3 regions of the Chloroflexus aurantiacus J-10-fl genome follow, and region 3 is predicted to be linked to each of the others. Evidence: riboswitches for the same ligand, from Rfam matches in the RefSeq annotation. Region 3 holds a riboswitch; each other region holds the start of a gene.
The links. Region 3 has a riboswitch for S-adenosylmethionine ahead of CAUR_RS18225 (homocysteine synthase). Riboswitches for the same ligand answer to the same signal wherever they lie in the genome.

Region 1 (5,670 bases), 580 kb from region 3:
GCGAGTGCTGTACAGAGATAACTTTGTCATTCTTTGCCGGGATTATCTTGACGCGCTGTCGCTGTCGGCCTATAATGGGCCGGCTTTTTCGATACGAGTGAGGAGCACGCAACCGTGCAGAACCGTAACATTCTAGCGCTTATCATCACGATCATTGCGACTGGTCTGGCACTGGCGATTAATTTCGCACCCAACAACACCTTCCTGGGCCGCGATGTCAGTGTGCGGCTTGGGCTTGACTTACAGGGTGGGATTCAGGTGCTGTTGCGCTCAGCCGATCCCGATGCCACTGCCGACGAGATTGCCACGGCGGCGCGTGTTATCGAGCAGCGGGTTAATGGTCTCGGTGTTGGCGAAACGGTTGTTCAGCAAGCGGGAAATAACCGCATTATTGTTGAGCTGCCAGGGGTAGCCAATCCCGAACAGGCTATCGAGACCCTGCGCGGCACCGGCCGGCTCGAGTTCATCGACTCGCAAGGGGAATTCCTGGCCGACGGCGCCATTGTGCGGACATCGAGTAGCCCCATTCCGCCACCTCAGTTGCTCGAAAGCAGAAACATTACCGATCCTACCACCCTCGGCCCTATCTACCAGAGCATTACTGATGGTGCCGATCTGGACACCAGTGCCGTACAACCGACCTTCTCGCAGGGTGGCACCCTCGGCAGTCGTCCGGCCGTCTCGTTTGCCTTCCGGGGTGAGTCAGCACAGCGGCTGGCATCCTTTACCGCAGCGAATGTTGGCCGGCCAATGTGTATTGTGCTCGACAACACAGTTGTGAGTTGCCCGGTGATTAATGCTGCGCTGACGGACGGTTCTGGAATCATTGAAGTGAGCAACGAGGACGAGCGAACCCGTATCTTCAATCAGTTGAAATACGGTGCCCTGCCGGTACCCCTGGTAGTCGAGACAAGTCGTACTGTGACGGCAACCCTCGGTCAGGAGAGTGTACAGGCCAGTATCACTGCAGGAATTATTGGGCTGGCAGTAGTCGCTATCTTCATGATCTTGTTCTACCGCGGCCCAGGATTGATTGCAACGGTGGCGCTGCTGATTTACACGATTATCAGCTTCGCGATTTACCGTCTGATCCCAGTCACCCTGACTCTGCCGGGCATTGCCGGTTTCATCCTTTCGATTGGATTGGCGGTTGATGCCAACGTCTTGATCTTCGCCCGTCTACGCGAAGAGTACCGTCGCGGTCGTGACATTCGCAGTGCGCTCGAACTAGGGTTTGTCGAGTCGTGGCCAGCCATCCGGGACTCGAGTGTTTCAACGCTGATTACCAGCATTGTCCTGTTTATGTTTGGCAACAGCTTCGGCGTCAGCCTGATTAAGGGCTTTGCCCTGACCCTGGGACTTGGCATCGTCGTTAGTCTGTTTACGGCGCTTGTTGTGTCGCGAACCTTCCTGCGGCTGGTACTGCCTCTGTTCAGCGATGAACGAGCCTGGTGGTTTGGTGTAGATCGCCGCGAGCCATCACCAACGGTACAGACCGCCGCGTAACAGGAAACGAATTCGGTCGATCACACGGACACCGCGCAATACTGGAGTAACGCCTGTATGGAACATCTCGTCCGCCGTCGTTATTGGTGGTTTGCCTTTTCACTGCTGATTATCTTGCCCGGCCTGTATATGCTCTTCCTGCACCCGTTGCTGACGACGGGACGACCGGGAATTGGCTTACGACCGAGCATTGACTTCGCCGGTGGCGCATTGTGGGAATTGCGCTTTCCCGATGTTACGCCTGAGACATTAAGCACCGACCGGATCGCGCAGGCTTTTGCGGAGGCCGGCTTCGAGAGCGCACAGGTTCAGCTCAGCCCAACGGTGATTGACGGCCAACCGGTAGCTGCCGCGCTGGTGCGAACACGACCATTGAGCGAGTCTGACCCAAATGCCGAAATCGATGCCGTTACGAAAGCCCTGACCGACGCTTTTGGCACAGTCAGTCGTGAGCGGCTAGAGAGCGTTGGGCCAACAGTCAGTGCCGAGTCAACGCGCAGCGCTATCATTGCCGTGCTCGGGGCTTCGTTGATCATTCTGCTCTACCTGACATGGGCGTTTCGCAAGGCGCCACATCCTTTTCGTTACGGTGTCTGTGCCCTGATTGCGATGCTGCACGATGTGTTAGTCGTGCTAGGCATTGCTGCTATCCTGGGAGCTACCATCGGGTTAGAGGTTGATGCTCTCTTCCTGACGGCCTTGCTCACCACACTGAGCTTCTCGGTACACGATACGATTGTGGTGTTTGATCGCATCCGTGAAAATCTAATCAATCGTCATCCCGCCGAGACGTTCGATGACATCGTGAACCACAGTCTGGTGCAAACCCTGCCACGGTCGATCAATGCGCAGTTGACGACCTTCTTCACCCTGACAGCGCTGCTGCTGTTTGGCGGCGATACCATCCGCAATTTTGTCTTAATCCTGCTTATCGGGTTGGTCAGCGGAACGTACTCGTCGATCTTCAACGCGGCGCAATTGCTGGTGGTGTGGGAGCATCGCGAGTGGCGCAACTGGTTTAAGCGTGGCCGCCAGGATGAAGTAGAGGTTCGCTCAGGAGCATAGAACAGAGTATAAAAGTTACCTTCAGTACGGGGCAGGTTCGCGACCTGCCCCTTTTCTGTCACCGGCAACAACGACGTGAGTGAAAACCTGGCTTCTGTACGCCAAAATACCCCGACACACTGATCGTATCGGAGGAATGGCCCAGCCGCGTGCAGTATAGATTGAGGTGTGAGGCGATACTACTTGCTGCAAACCCGCAATCATGCTATAATCGCAGACAACGTTCGCGTGCGGCGCCATGGTGCGTCGGCGAACTTCAGATGCTCATCGAGATGGGCTGAGGGACTGGCCCGATGACGCCCGGCAACCCCCGCCAGGGAAGGTGCCAAATCCAGCGGCAATGGATATCATTGGCCGAAAGATGAGAGGAACGAAGTCTATCGGAGCCTCTCGCCGTGCGAGTGGCTCCATCTTATTGCGACGCCTATGGAACTCCGCACAGTCTGGTGGGAAAATGACGCAGTCTGCCTGATCGATCAGCGCAAGTTACCACACACGATGGAGGTTGTGCGCTGCACCGATCTGGCAGCAGTTGCATACGCGATTCGGAGTATGCAAGTACGTGGTGCACCAGCCATTGGCTGCACTGCCGCATACGGTATGGCCCTCGTCGCGCAGCAAAGTGTTGCGCTTACCCCTTCAGCACTCCTGACCGAACTCGTCCAGGCCAAAGCAACGCTCGATTCGCAACGCCCAACCGCCGTCAATCTGGCGTGGGCCACCAGCCGCATGCTCCGCCGGGCGGAGGCGGTGGCAAGCGAAGGAGTGGAAGCGATCAAACACGCGCTGCACGCTGAGGCAGAAGCGATCTTTGCTGAAGACCTGGCAATGTGTCACGCCATTGGTGAGCATGGGGCGTCATTGATCCCGCCACGAGGTCACGTCCTCACCCACTGTAACGCTGGTGGGCTGGCAACAGCCGGTTATGGTACTGCCCTGGCCCCGATCCGCACCGCCTTTGCCCAGGGGCGGCCTGTCCATGTCTTTGTTGATGAGACGCGGCCATTCCTGCAAGGTGCCCGATTGACGGCGTGGGAACTCTTGCAAGCCGGCATTCCGCAGACGTTGATCACCGATAATATGGCTGCCTTTATGATGCAGCGTGGGCAGATAGATTGCGTGATTGTCGGTGCGGATCGCATTGCAGCTAATGGGGATGTCGCAAACAAAATTGGTACATATGGCCTGGCAGTACTCGCACGCTACCACAATATTCCCTTCTACGTCGCTGCACCCTCTTCAACCATCGATCTCGCGACAGCAAGCGGCGCCGATATTCCGATTGAAGAGCGTGATCCTGCCGAAGTCACCCACATTGCCGGCGTAGCAATTGCGCCCCAGGGTGTGCGAGCTGCGCATCCGGCTTTTGATGTGACACCAAACGAATTGGTGACAGCGATTATTACGGAACGGGGCATCGTGCGACCGCCATATCTGGCCGCATTGCGTCAGCTTGAGAGTGGGCGATGAGCAGGTTCGGAGCACTGTTACCGGCCTGTCAGCCACTCTTGCGCGGTGGTCTCCCTCACCAGAGCCTGGCGCAGGCTGCACAATTGATCTGTCGCTATCAACCGCAAACGCCGGCATGGCCACTCCCGCCTCCCCGGACACTGGCCGATACCCCATTCGCTCTGGCAGCGCAGGGCTTGCCGGGCATTCAGATTGATATTGAGCGTGACCGTTTGATGGTCGATCAGGCTATCCTGGAGCAGGAAGCAACAAAGGTGAGTCTGGCATACCTGCGCGGCGATACACAGCCGGCTGCCCTGACCGGTTCGGCCTACACCGCGTTGGAAGAGATCTTGCGTCGATTGAACGCAGAAGACCGCCAACCCCTACTGTTGAAATATGAGACCATTGGCCCGGTGAGCCTGAGTCTGGCTTTAACCGATGATCACGAGCGACCACTGGCTTACGATCCGGGATGGCGCGAGATCATTCTCCAATTCTGTAGCCTGCGCGTCATCTGGCAACACGAACAAGTCCAGGGCTATGCAGATCATCGTCTGGCAATGATTGAGGAGCCATTCCTTGATGCGCTCTCCACACCGTTATGTCCATTGACCTGGGAGGATGGCCTCGACATGCTTAACCGCTTTCTGGCCGACTTACCTTCCTGGCGTGGCATCTTTCTGAGCGGTCACGTGCGTTGGTCAGAGATACTGCATTTGCCGGTTGATGTCATCGGTCTGCATGTAACAGAGCAGCTCGACTCATTATTGAAAGCTACGTCGGCGCTCACCGAATTCCTGACCGATGGTGGCTGTCTGGCCTGGGGCATTATTCCAACTGAACATCGGCAGATCGACACCGCAACGGCAACCGATTTGCGCGATCAGGTGTTAAAGGGAATGCAGCAGGTGGCAGAGACAACCGGTGTCGCCTTGCACATTGTGCAGCAACAATCATTTCTCTCATTTACCGGTAGCTTGAGCTATATGAGTCCAGCCTATGCTGAGCAGGCGTTGCAGCTTTGTAGCGAAACAGCGCACTTGATGCAGCAGGCAATAAGTGTTAGCAATCAATAAAATATCGAAATTCCGCCTGGTGCGGGCTGAGCATGAGGAGCAGACGCTGTGAAAATTGTAGTCACCGGTTCCCTGGCCTTTGATTACATTATGGACTTTCCCGGTTATTTTAAAGATTTTATGCTAACCGATAAGGCACATATCATTTCGGTTAGTTTTCTTGTAGATTCGATGCGCAAGTTGCGCGGTGGAGTAGCCGGAAATATTGCATATAATTTAGCGCTTCTCGGTGAACGCCCACTCATCGTTGGTACCGCCGGCCATGATTTTGGTGCTTACCGCGAACTCTTAGAAGAACACGGGGTTGACACCAGCGGAATTACAATTATTGAACATGAGTTTACCTCCTCGTGTTTTATTAATACCGATCAGGCAAATAATCAGATTGTGGCATTTTATGCCGGCGCCATGGGGCACGATCACCATAACACCCTGATCAATCGTGGTCTGACTGCTGATGATCTGGTGCTCATCTCGCCGACCAATCCAGACGCTATGCGTCGCTTTGCGCTTGAATGCCAGCAGATGGGGGTACCGTACATCTTCGATCCGGGCAAGCAAACACCCCGCC
Region 2 (5,670 bases), 2.6 Mb from region 3:
GGCTTGTAGCCACGCCGCTCAGCGGTGGCCCGATCCATCAGCACTACCGCCGCTGCTGCATCATTGATGCTCGAAGCATTGCCGGCCGTCACCGAACCATCCTTCAGAAACACCGGGCGGAGCTTGGCCAGCTTGTCGATGGTCGTATCGCGGCGTACCCCTTCATCAACCATGAATTGGGCGGTACCACCCTTGACCTTAATCTCAACCGGCACGATCTGATTGGCGAAACGTCCTTCGTCAATCGCCCGCGCTGCGCGCATATGGCTCTCGTAAGCCAGTTGATCCTGATCTTCGCGGCTGATTCCCCACTTTGCCGCCACGTTTTCGGCAGTTACCCCCATATGGCAATCGTCAAACGGGTCGGTTAGGGCACCGACCATCATATCGACGACCTTTGAATCATTCATACGGGCACCGAAACGCATGGCCGGCAAGCTGTACGGGCCACGGCTCATACACTCGGCACCACCGGCAACGGCTGCTTCAGCATCACCTTGCAAAATGTATTGGGCCGCCGACACGATAGCCTGCAACCCACTACCGCAGAGCCGGTTAAGCGTTAGGGCTGGAGTCTCTACCGACAGACCGCCGCGTACCGCCGCATAGCGAGCCAGATACATATCATGCGGTTCGGTATTGATCACGTGCCCGAAGACCACATGACCGATTTCGTTTGGTTGCAGGCCAGAGCGGGCAACTGCTTCACGGGTAACCAGTGCCGCCAATTCGGTTGGCGGAATATCCTTCAAACTACCACCAAATGTGCCAATGGCCGTGCGCACGCCGCTGAGCACCACGACCTCTCGCTTCTCGCTCATGACGACCTCCTTGCGACGGATCGCCGGGCGACTCCGCCAGTTACTTGCCGAACTTCAAGGAACACGTACAATTATATCAGGATTAGCAACAAGGAATGGGTTGAGAAGATCTGTCATCGTTCATCGTGCCAAACCACGCCCGATCATTTCGATTTCGGCGGGGAGTAACCCGACTGTAACTTCATGTGGTATATTTCACACACTTCATACAACAGATTTCCTCATCAACCCAGCAGGAGGTCGGGCATGGTTCAACGCAGCGCAGCGATGAGCAATGTAGCGCTAAAGGACAATCGACAGGTCACCATTCGGGCACTCGTGGAAAGTGACCGGGCAGCGCTGACAGAATTTGGCTTAAGTCTTCCCAAAGATGATCTCCTCTATCTGGAAGAAGATTTTACCAACCCCGAAATTATTACCCGCCTGGTAAATGCCTCGTTCGCCGAAAACTGGCGGCAGATGGTGGCCATTGCCGATGATGGCTCAATCGCTGCCTATGCATCAGCACGCCGGGTACCGGGCTGGTCGAACCATGTCGCCGAACTTCGCCTGCTCGTCAAGCCGGGATGGCGGCGCTGTGGCCTTGGCATGCAGATGGCGCAGGCCATTGTCGAAGCAGCTCGTGATTTAGGTGCGCAAAAGGTGACAGTAGCGATGTTAGCGGCGTTGAAAGCCGGTCAGGCCATCTTCTCGCGCCTGGGATTCGCGGTTGAAGGTCAGTTGACACGCCACGCCATTGATCGCAACGGCGATCTGCACGATGTGGTGATTATGTCGGCGTTTTTGAAGGTGTGATCATCCAATACAGGCAGCAACAGTCTCACGTCTCATCTCTGGCACAGTGGCAGGTTACGAACCCGATATTAAGAGCGGCTCTTTTCCCTGTCAATGTTTTACGGAGATTATGAATGAAACGTTTTTTGAGCGTATTACCCAACGACGTAAAACGGCCATTGCGTAATGCTCGTGACTTTGTGATTAGAGTGAAAAACCTGATGTTATACCAGGGCAAAAACCATTTTTGCCCTGTTTGTCAGAAATCATTACGTGCATTTGCACCTTACGGTCGGTCACGCCGTAAAGGTGCTTTGTGCATTTATTGCGGTTCTTTAGAGCGTCATCGGCTATTATGGCTCTATTTAACCCAAAAAACTGACTTGTTTGATGGCAGACCAAAGGATGTTCTTCATATTGCGCCAGAACCATGTTTCAAACCAATCTTTCACCAAAAGCTAGGGTCTGGTTATATCACGGCTGATCTGAACGACGATCACGTGATGGTAAAAATGGATATCACGAATATTCAGTATCCTGATGCGTCCTTTGATGTGATACTGTGCAGCCATGTTCTCGAGCATGTGCCAGATGATCGAAAAGCCATGCGCGAGTTCTGGAGAGTCCTGAAACCAACCGGTTGGGCAATCCTGTTAGTGCCGATTATGGCCGAAGTGACGTTTGAGGATCCCAGCATTGTCGATCCACAAGCACGATTTATTGCCTTTGGACAGGAAGACCATGTTCGTGTGTATGGACGAGATTTTCCCGACCGGTTACGTGGGGCAGGTTTTACTGTGCAAACAACCACGGTTACCGATCTCGTCCCCGACCCTGAAGCAGCCGTGCAGATGGGTTTAACCAAAGATAGTGGAGAGATCTACTTTTGCACAAAACTTCCCGGGTAATTGTCTGTGCTTCCCCCATTGACAACAACCTGTTCCCCTGCTATACTCACCACCAATTGCAGAACGCTGCACTCATCCAGAGCGGTGGAGGGACCGGCCCTGCGAAACCGCGCCAACCCGGCGGAAGTGAACCTGACGGGTGGCAACTCCGGCAGCATAAAGCTGGCAGATGAGAGGAGAGCGGCGTCTTCCCGTTAATCGGTAGAAGAACGTCATCTGACCTCTCGTCGCCTTGATGAGAGGTTTTCTTATGGCTATCGATCAGTTTACCGGACCCAGTACGGCCGCAGTTCACGCGGGTGAACCGCGTCAGCGTGCATTTGATGCCATCACCCCACCGGTTGTTCACAGTGCCACCTACACCTTCCGTGATAGCGCTGAGTTGATCGCTTTCCAGTCAGGCGACCTGGAGCGTGAAGAGTACGGTCGCTACGGCAATCCGACTGTACGAGCCGTTGAAGCGCGATTAGCCGCTCTCGAATCACCAACGGCACCTGCCGCAGCACTGCTTTGCGCTTCCGGGATGAATGCATTAACGACGGTGATGCTGGCACTTCTCCCATCAGGAAGCCACGTTATTCTGACCGATGACGGTTATCGGCGCACCCGCCAGTTCGTGCGTACCATGCTGGCCCGGCTGGGTGTGACGCATAGCGTTGTAGCTGCCGCCGATCCTGCCGCGATTGCGGCTGCTATCGAGCCGGGACGCACTCGCCTGATTGTTACGGAAGCGCCTACCAATCCTTACCTGCGGGTGATCGATCTGGCTGCCGTGGCAAGCATTGCCCGCGAGCATCGGATTAAGACGCTCATCGATGCCACCTTCGCTACCCCCTACAATATGCGGCCACTGGAATACGGGATCGACCTGGTGGTGCATAGCTGTAGCAAATATCTGGCAGGTCACAACGATCTGCTGGCCGGTGTGATCATTGGTCGGCCACCCATCATCAGTGCGCTGCGCGAAACTCAGGGTATCCTCGGTGGTATCTGTGATCCGCATACCGCGTATCTGCTCGGTCGTGGGTTGAAGACCTTCGCCCTGCGCATGGAGCGCCACAATCACAATGGTCAGGCAGTAGCCGAATTTCTGGCCCGTCATCCACGGGTAAGCCGGGTGCATTATCCGGGATTACCCGAACACCCCGACCACGCCGTCGCCCGTGCCCAAATGCGCGGCTTTGGCGGCGTTGTCTCATTTGAAGTAGTCGGCGATTTGCAGAGTGCCATGGCTGTGGTCGACCGGTTGCGTCTGCCGTACATTGCACCGAGCTTTGGTGGTGTTGAAAGCCTGGTTGAACAACCGGCACTTATGAGTTACTATGAATTGAGTAGTGAAGAACGGCTGGCGGTGGGTATTCGCGACAACCTCATCCGCCTTTCGTGCGGGATTGAGGATGTGAGTGACTTGATCGCCGATCTGCAACAGGCTCTTGCCGACGAATAACCTATGCATTCTACCCTTCAGCGCCGGCTCGCTGCCGGCCAGATTGTCGTTACCGGCGAGATTGCACCGCCAAAGGGGGCGGCACGTAGCCATCTCGAAGCATTGGCCCGCAACATTCGCGATTATGTCGATGCGGTCAATTTGACCGACAACCAGCGCGGTATTGCCCGCATGTCGTCGCTGGGTGGGAGTGTCATTTTGCAACAACTCGGCATTGAGCCGATCATGCAGATGACCTGCCAGCATCGCAATCGGATTGCCCTGCAAGCCGATGCGCTCAGTGCAGCGGCCCTTGGTGTTCGTAATTTACTGGCAATGACGGGTGACCATCCCCGGATTGGCGACCATCCAGAGGCCAAAAATGTCCTCGATCTCAATTCATTCCAACTGATCCGGGTCTTACGCACGCTACGCGATCAGGCGACGTTCCAATCCGGTACGCCGCTCAAAGAGGCGCCACGATTCTTTATCGGCAGCGTCGCGAACCCCAATGTTGAACGGGCTGCCCGCCTTGAGAAAAAGATCGAGGCCGGTGCCGAATTTGTCCAAACGCAACTCATCTTCGATGTCGGGCGATTCCGGCAGTGGATGGCCGATGTACGCGCAGCCGGTTTACACCAACAGGCGTATATTCTGGCCGGCGTGATGATCTTGCGTCGACCGCACTCGGCCATCTACCTGCGCGATCACCTGCCCGGTACCCTTATGCCGGAGACGGTGATTGAGCGAATGCAGCGGGCTACCGACAGCGAAGCGGAAGGGATCACCCTGGCTGCCGAACTGGTCAACGAGCTACTCAGCGTAGAAGGTGTGGCCGGCGTTCACATTATGTCGGTTGACTGGACGCGGGCGATTCCACGGGTCGTGGAACAGGCCGGTCTGTTACCCCGGCCACCGGTACCGTCAACCGAAGAGAATGTGCTATAACATATGTAGTACATGCTGATCGATGAAAGTACCACTATGGCTATCATTTTAAAATCTCCTGCCCAGATAGAACTCCTACGTGCTGCCGGTCAACTGGTGCGGCAGACGTTTCAGGTGCTGCGTGAGCATATTCGGCCAGGGGTAACGACGGCTGAACTCGATGCAATTGCCGAAGAGTTCATTCGCTCGCACGGGGCCGAGCCGGTATACAAAGGGTATGTACCCGCCGGACGGCGGAACTACATTCCCCCTTTTCCAGGCACGATCTGCGCTTCGATTAACGACGTGATTTGTCACGGTATTCCGAGCAAGCGTGATCGCCTCCGCCAGGGTGATATTGTCGGCATCGATATCGGGCTACGCCTCAACGGCTGGATCGGCGATGCGTGCGAGACCTTTGCTGTCGGCGAGGTTGATGATGAGACGCAACGACTCCTCGACGTGACCCGGCGTTGCCTTGAATTGGGGATTGAGCAGGCACGGGTAGGCAACCCCTTGCGGGCAATCGGTGCCGCAATTCAGCGCCACGCTGAAGCGAATGGCTTTTCGGTGGTGCGCGAATATACCGGTCATGGCCTGGGGCGTAATCTCCACGAAGAACCGACCATTCTGCATTACGACGATCCCCAGCAGACCCGCAAAATCGTCGCCGGGATGGTGTTCACAATCGAACCGATGATCAACGCCGGCACAGCCGCAACTAAAGTTGATCGCGATGGCTGGACGGTGCGCACTGCTGATGGCAAGCGGTCAGCGCAGTTCGAGCATACGCTGGCTATCACCGAAGAAGGGC
Region 3 (5,670 bases):
GCAACGGTCGAGAAGTACGCCCCGATATTTGCCCAGGTCTTCACGCGCAGACCGGTAATCTTACCGTCGCGCGTACCGGCCAGCTCAGCTTCAGTAATATGGTCACGACCATGGGTTGAATACTTATAGTTCTCAGAGCGATCTTCAACGAACTTCACCGGACGGCCCAGCTTACGGGCAGCCCACATGGTGAAGGCCATGTCGTTGTAGCAGAAGATCTTCTGACCGAAGCCACCACCCACGTTTGGCGCAATACAGCGCAGCTTGGTCTCCGGCACCCCGAAGACAAACGCCGTTAAGAGCAGGCGGTGCACGTGGGGAGCCTGCGACGTCATCCAGACGGTCCACTCGCCGGTCGTAGCATCGTAACGGGCAATTGAACCGCGAGTCTCCATCGGGGTGGGAATCAGGCGCTGGTTGATAATCTCTTCCTTAACAACCACCTCAGCGCTGGCAATCGCCGCATCGGCTGCCGCCTTGTTACCACACTCCCATTCAAACACAATATTGTTGGGAGCTGCTTCGTGAATCTGGGGGGCGCCGGGTTCAACCGCCTTACGCGCATCGACAACTGCCGGCAGCGGCTCGTACTCGACCTCAACTGCATCAGCAGCGTCACGTGCAATATACCGATCTTCGGCAACCACCATCGCCACCGGATCACCGACAAGTGCTACCTTATCGACTGCCAGGGCACGTGGCGGAACCGGATAATTCTTCACCCCAGCCGCCTGCCATGCTGCCGGCATTGGATTTATGTCAAGCATATCCTTGCCGGTGAACACCGCAACAACACCCGGCATTGCCAGAGCGCGACTGGCATCAATCGAGACAATCTTCGCGTGGGCGTGTGGGCTACGCACCAGCGCGATATGGAGCATTCCCGGCAGCTTGATGTCGTCGAGGTAATTGCCGTGGCCGGTAATCAGCTTCGGATCCTCACGGCGCTTGAGCGCCCGTCCAACCAATCGCTCCTTCATTTCGGTAGCGGTCATCCTTGACTCCTCACTAGGTTCTGTGTGAACTTCTGTCGGACGGATTAATCAGCGGCCTGCATTGCTGCCATCTTCTCGGCAGCGTAGCGCACGGCACGGACAATATTCTCGTACCCGGTGCAGCGACAGAGATTACCTTCAAGACCGTGGCGAATCTCTTCTTCGGAGGGATTGGGGTTACGTTTGAGCAGATCGGCAGCAGCCATGATCATGCCAGGGGTGCAGAAACCACATTGCAAGCCGTGCTTCTCCCAGAAACCTTCTTGCAACGGGTGCAACTGAACATCCTGAGCCAGACCTTCGATGGTGGTAATCTCGGCACCATCACACTGAACGGCCAACGTTGTACACGACTTCACACTGACCCCGTTAATGTGAACCACACACGCACCACACTGGCTGGTGTCGCACCCAATGTGGGTACCCGTCAGATTCAGATGCTCGCGCAGGTAATGAACCAGCAGCAGGCGGGGTTCGACCTCGCTGGTATGGCGAACACCATTGACCGTGACCGTAATCGTTGTCACTCTCCAACCTCCTCGTTGTCTGCGAAACGAACAACCAGACTAATGTTATGACGGGCGAAAACGGCGGGACAGCGTCGTGAGTGGTGCCGCCCGATCAGGTAAGCTATTGTGATGGTGTCACCTGGTCAGCGTCGTTGACCGAGTAGATAGCCGAGTAAGAAGGCGACGATCACCCAGGGCACCCATGGGCGCTCTTTCAGAAAATCCTCTACTACTCCTAGAGCGACATCAATTTCGCTAAGCCCTTCTCCTGCCGGCACGTGAATCGTGCGGCGGAACGATGGTGTTTCCGGTTGGGCTGAGGCCGGTGCTTCCCTTACCTCGGCGGCAGGTGCTGATGTCGATGCAGCAGGCGCTGAAGCCGGTGCAGATGTAGTGGTTGACGTTTCCGTCGCCGATTCGACAGGTGCTGCCACCGGAGGTGTCTCAGGTGCAGCAGGTGCTGCCGCCGGCTCGGCAACAGCTTCACTGCCCGATCCACCGGCGCGGCGAGCTTCGATCTGCGCTGCCAGCGCCTTCAGACTCTGCGAGATAAGCGTCTTGGCAGCACCATCGAGCAACCGCTGACCAACACTCGCAATTGTGCCACCTATCTGTGCTTCGCCACCGTAGTCAAGGATCGTGTGGCCGTTTTCTTCGCGAAGCTGAATACTACCAGAACCCTTCAGAAAGCCATTGCTTCCTTTTCCATCAACATGAATTTCGTATGACTCAGGTGGGTGCAGATTGTCGATCTTGACCCGTCCACTGTACACACCACGAACGGCTTGCAGACCGATCTTCAACGTACTTTCATATTCATTCTCGCCGACCTGTTCGAGACGTTGACAACCGGGGATGGTGCGAGCCAATACCTCTGGATCATTCAGTGCGGCCCACACCTCCTCACGACTGGCGGCAAATGTGTAATTACCGGCGATCTTCACACTCACTCCTTGTTGACCGGTTCAGATGCACCAAGCCGGACAACCTCTATCGAAGAGCGATCCCTGCTGATCACCTCACAACAGACACAGTGACGGCGATCAGGGTTGCAGCAATAATTCGGTATACGTGCAACGGTGACTATATGTAGCTTCAGATATGGGTTCCATATCTATCCTACCTAATAGTAAATGCTTTGTCAAGGCAAAAGAATGGCGATGCTGGTGCCTGCTTACGAAGTGATACGGTTTGCAAAACCGTGAACCACGCATCGTCCAAAAACTATCTGGTCGCGCATCGGGAATACGCTCCCCAAAATACTTGACAAAGATACGTCGCATAGTTTATATTGGATACCGTTGTATGGTGCAGGCGACACCATCAATGTACCTCAACAACACACACGCACTCATCCAGAGCGGTGGAGGGACCGGCCCGTTGAAACCGCAGCAACCCTCGTATGCGTCGCCGCATACGAACGGTGCTAAGTCCGGCAGAGGTGTTCTGGAAGATGAGCGACGTGGAAGAACGGCTTAGTGCAACGATTTCACGCCCTCATCGCACGTTGAGGGCGTTTTTGTTGCCTGCAATCTGGCTTATCTGTTTTGAGGAGGTTGTTATGTCTGATGCTCCGCGCTTCACCGGTTTTGAAACTCTCGCCCTGCATGCCGGCCAAACCCCCGATCCGACCACTGGGTCGCGAGCTGTTCCTATCTACGCCACCACATCCTATCAATTCAAAGACACAGACCATGCAGCACGCCTGTTCAATCTGCAAGAGTTTGGTAATATCTACACTCGCATTATGAATCCGACCACCGATGTCTTTGAACAGCGGATGGCGGCACTGGAGGGCGGAGTAGGTGCGCTGGCGCTGGCATCGGGGCAGGCCGCTGAAACGCTGGCTATTCTCAACCTGGCCGGAAGTGGCGACAATATCGTCGCATCCTCTGACCTGTATGGCGGCACCTACAACCTCTTCCGTCATACATTACCAAAGTTAGGCATTACGACTCGCTTTGTTGATGCCCGTGATTACGATGGCTTTGCCGCTGCGATTGATGGGCGTACCAAAGCCTTCTTCCTCGAATTAGTCGGCAATCCACGGCTTGATGTGCTCGATCTGGAGCGCATTGCCGCAATTGCGCATGCGCAGGGTGTGCCGGTCATCGTCGATGCGACCACGGTCACACCGTACCTGTGGCAACCGATCCAGCACGGCGCCGATATTGTGATTCACTCGGCAACCAAGTACATTGGTGGTCATGGCACGGCTATCGGAGGCATCATTGTTGACAGTGGTAAGTTTGATTGGGCAGCCAGTGGCCGTTTTCCCGAATTTACCAATCCCGATCCGAGCTATCACGGCCTGATCTATACCCAGGCTTTCGGCAACCTGGCGTACATTATCAAGGCACGAGTGCAAGGGCTACGCGACATTGGGGCTGCGCTTAGCCCATTTAACAGCTTCCTGTTCCTGCAAGGGCTGGAGACGTTGCCACTCCGGATGGAACGACACAGCAAGAATGCGCTGGCAGTGGCCCGTTATCTGAGTGAGCATCCCAAAGTGGCGTGGGTCAACTACCCCGGTCTTCCCAGCCATCCAAGCTATGCCCTGGCTCAGAAATATCTGCCGCGTGGGCAGAGTGGGATTGTTGGCTTCGGCCTGAAGGGTGGGCGTGCCGCCGGACGTACCTTCATTGAGCGGTTACGGCTCTTCTCGCACCTCGCCAATATTGGCGATGCCAAGAGCCTTGCGATCCATCCGGCAACCACCACCCACAGCCAGTTGACGCCGGAAGAACAATTGCTGACCGGCGTGACCGACGATTATGTCCGGCTCTCGATTGGCCTGGAGACGATTGACGATATTCTGGCCGATCTTGATCATGCCCTGGCAGGAACCCCATCATAGTGTTGGATCAGAGAGCAACGACAACGGCGTCGCTGCTCTCTGATACCGGCAAGGAGCAACGACAATATGGAAGCAATTGTGCAGGCGCCAACCCCAGAGGGGGTTGGCATTGTGCGTACTCAACGGATGCATTGGACAACCCCCCTGACCCTTACGAGCGGAGCGACGTTAGGTCCGATCACTCTGGCGTATGAAACCTACGGTGAACTGGCTCCGGATCGCTCGAATGCCATCTTGATTCTGCACGCTCTGTCTGGCGATGCCCACGCTGCCGGGTTTCACAGTCCAACCGACCGCAAACCCGGCTGGTGGGACGCAATGATCGGGCCGGGTCGTCCGTTTGACACCAATCGTTACTTCGTGATCTGCTCAAATGTGATCGGCGGCTGCCGTGGCTCAACCGGCCCGTCAAGTCCACACCCGTCTGATGGACGACCTTACGGTTCACGCTTTCCCCTTATCACCATTGAAGATATGGTGCATGCGCAACAGCGTCTGATCGATGCGCTGGGCATTGATACCCTGCTTGCCGTGGCGGGTGGCTCGATGGGTGGATTTCAGGCACTGGCCTGGACAGTAGAGTATCCGCAACGGGTGCGTGGCGCCATCCTGCTGGCTACCAGTGCCCGCTCTAGCCCCCAGACTGTGGCCTGGAACTATATCGGTCGGCGGGCAATTATGGCCGATCCGCGCTGGCGAGGCGGTGATTACTACGATAGCGATGCGCCACGTGATGGGCTGGCAGTAGCCCGCATGCTCGGTCACATCACCTATCTGTGCGAAGAAAAACTGGAACAGCGGTTTGGCCGTCGGGTTGATGGTGATGCGCTCGATTTAGGGCCACGGTTTGCTATCGAACACTACCTCGAACATCAGGCGGCGCGCTTCAACGACCGCTTCGATGCCAACTCGTACCTGGTGATCACGCGGGCGATGGACAACTGGGATCTGACAGCACGGTATGGATCGCTGACAGCCGCCTTTGATCTGACCCGTGCCCGTTTTCTGGCCCTGGCGTACAGCAGCGATTGGCTCTACCCACCGGCAGAAACGTATCAGATGGCGGCAGCCGCGCAAGCTGCCGGTCGTTCATTCACAACCCATCTGATTACCACCGATGCCGGGCATGACGCATTCCTGACCGATGTCGCAGCGCAGAGCGAGCTGATCCGCGATTTTCTGAACAGACTGATGACAGAATAGTATGGCGTATGGGTTGTTTTTTTAATAGTTTTTTTATGACTCATCCGGTTGCGCATGCACTGATCTACTACATATAATGTATAGGCGTCATCGGCACCGGATAGAG

Region 1: another riboswitch for S-adenosylmethionine. It lies ahead of mtnA (S-methyl-5-thioribose-1-phosphate isomerase); the one in region 3 lies ahead of CAUR_RS18225 (homocysteine synthase).
Region 2: another riboswitch for S-adenosylmethionine. It lies ahead of CAUR_RS07610 (trans-sulfuration enzyme family protein); the one in region 3 lies ahead of CAUR_RS18225 (homocysteine synthase).

Annotation. Positions count from the first base shown of each region.
Region 1 covers NC_010175.1:4,066,496-4,072,165, reverse strand. The annotation lists gene secD (protein translocase subunit SecD) at 115-1,506, shown strand; gene secF (protein translocase subunit SecF) at 1,564-2,571, shown strand; SAM riboswitch class I at 2,833-2,939, shown strand; gene mtnA (S-methyl-5-thioribose-1-phosphate isomerase) at 2,998-4,041, shown strand; gene CAUR_RS15920 (uroporphyrinogen decarboxylase/cobalamine-independent methonine synthase family protein) at 4,038-5,099, shown strand; gene CAUR_RS15915 (carbohydrate kinase family protein) at 5,148-5,670, shown strand, end outside.
Region 2 covers NC_010175.1:2,013,812-2,019,481, reverse strand. The annotation lists gene CAUR_RS07625 (acetyl-CoA C-acyltransferase family protein) at 1-821, opposite strand, end outside; gene CAUR_RS07620 (GNAT family N-acetyltransferase) at 1,068-1,616, shown strand; gene CAUR_RS07615 (class I SAM-dependent methyltransferase) at 1,730-2,503, shown strand; SAM riboswitch class I at 2,573-2,679, shown strand; gene CAUR_RS07610 (trans-sulfuration enzyme family protein) at 2,754-3,950, shown strand; gene CAUR_RS07605 (methylenetetrahydrofolate reductase) at 3,954-4,877, shown strand; gene map (type I methionyl aminopeptidase) at 4,914-5,670, shown strand, end outside.
Region 3 covers NC_010175.1:4,648,720-4,654,389, forward strand. The annotation lists gene CAUR_RS18210 (xanthine dehydrogenase family protein molybdopterin-binding subunit) at 1-995, opposite strand, end outside; gene CAUR_RS18215 ((2Fe-2S)-binding protein) at 1,040-1,522, opposite strand; gene CAUR_RS18220 (SRPBCC family protein) at 1,648-2,448, opposite strand; SAM riboswitch class I at 2,853-2,964, shown strand; gene CAUR_RS18225 (homocysteine synthase) at 3,066-4,361, shown strand; gene metX (homoserine O-acetyltransferase MetX) at 4,428-5,564, shown strand.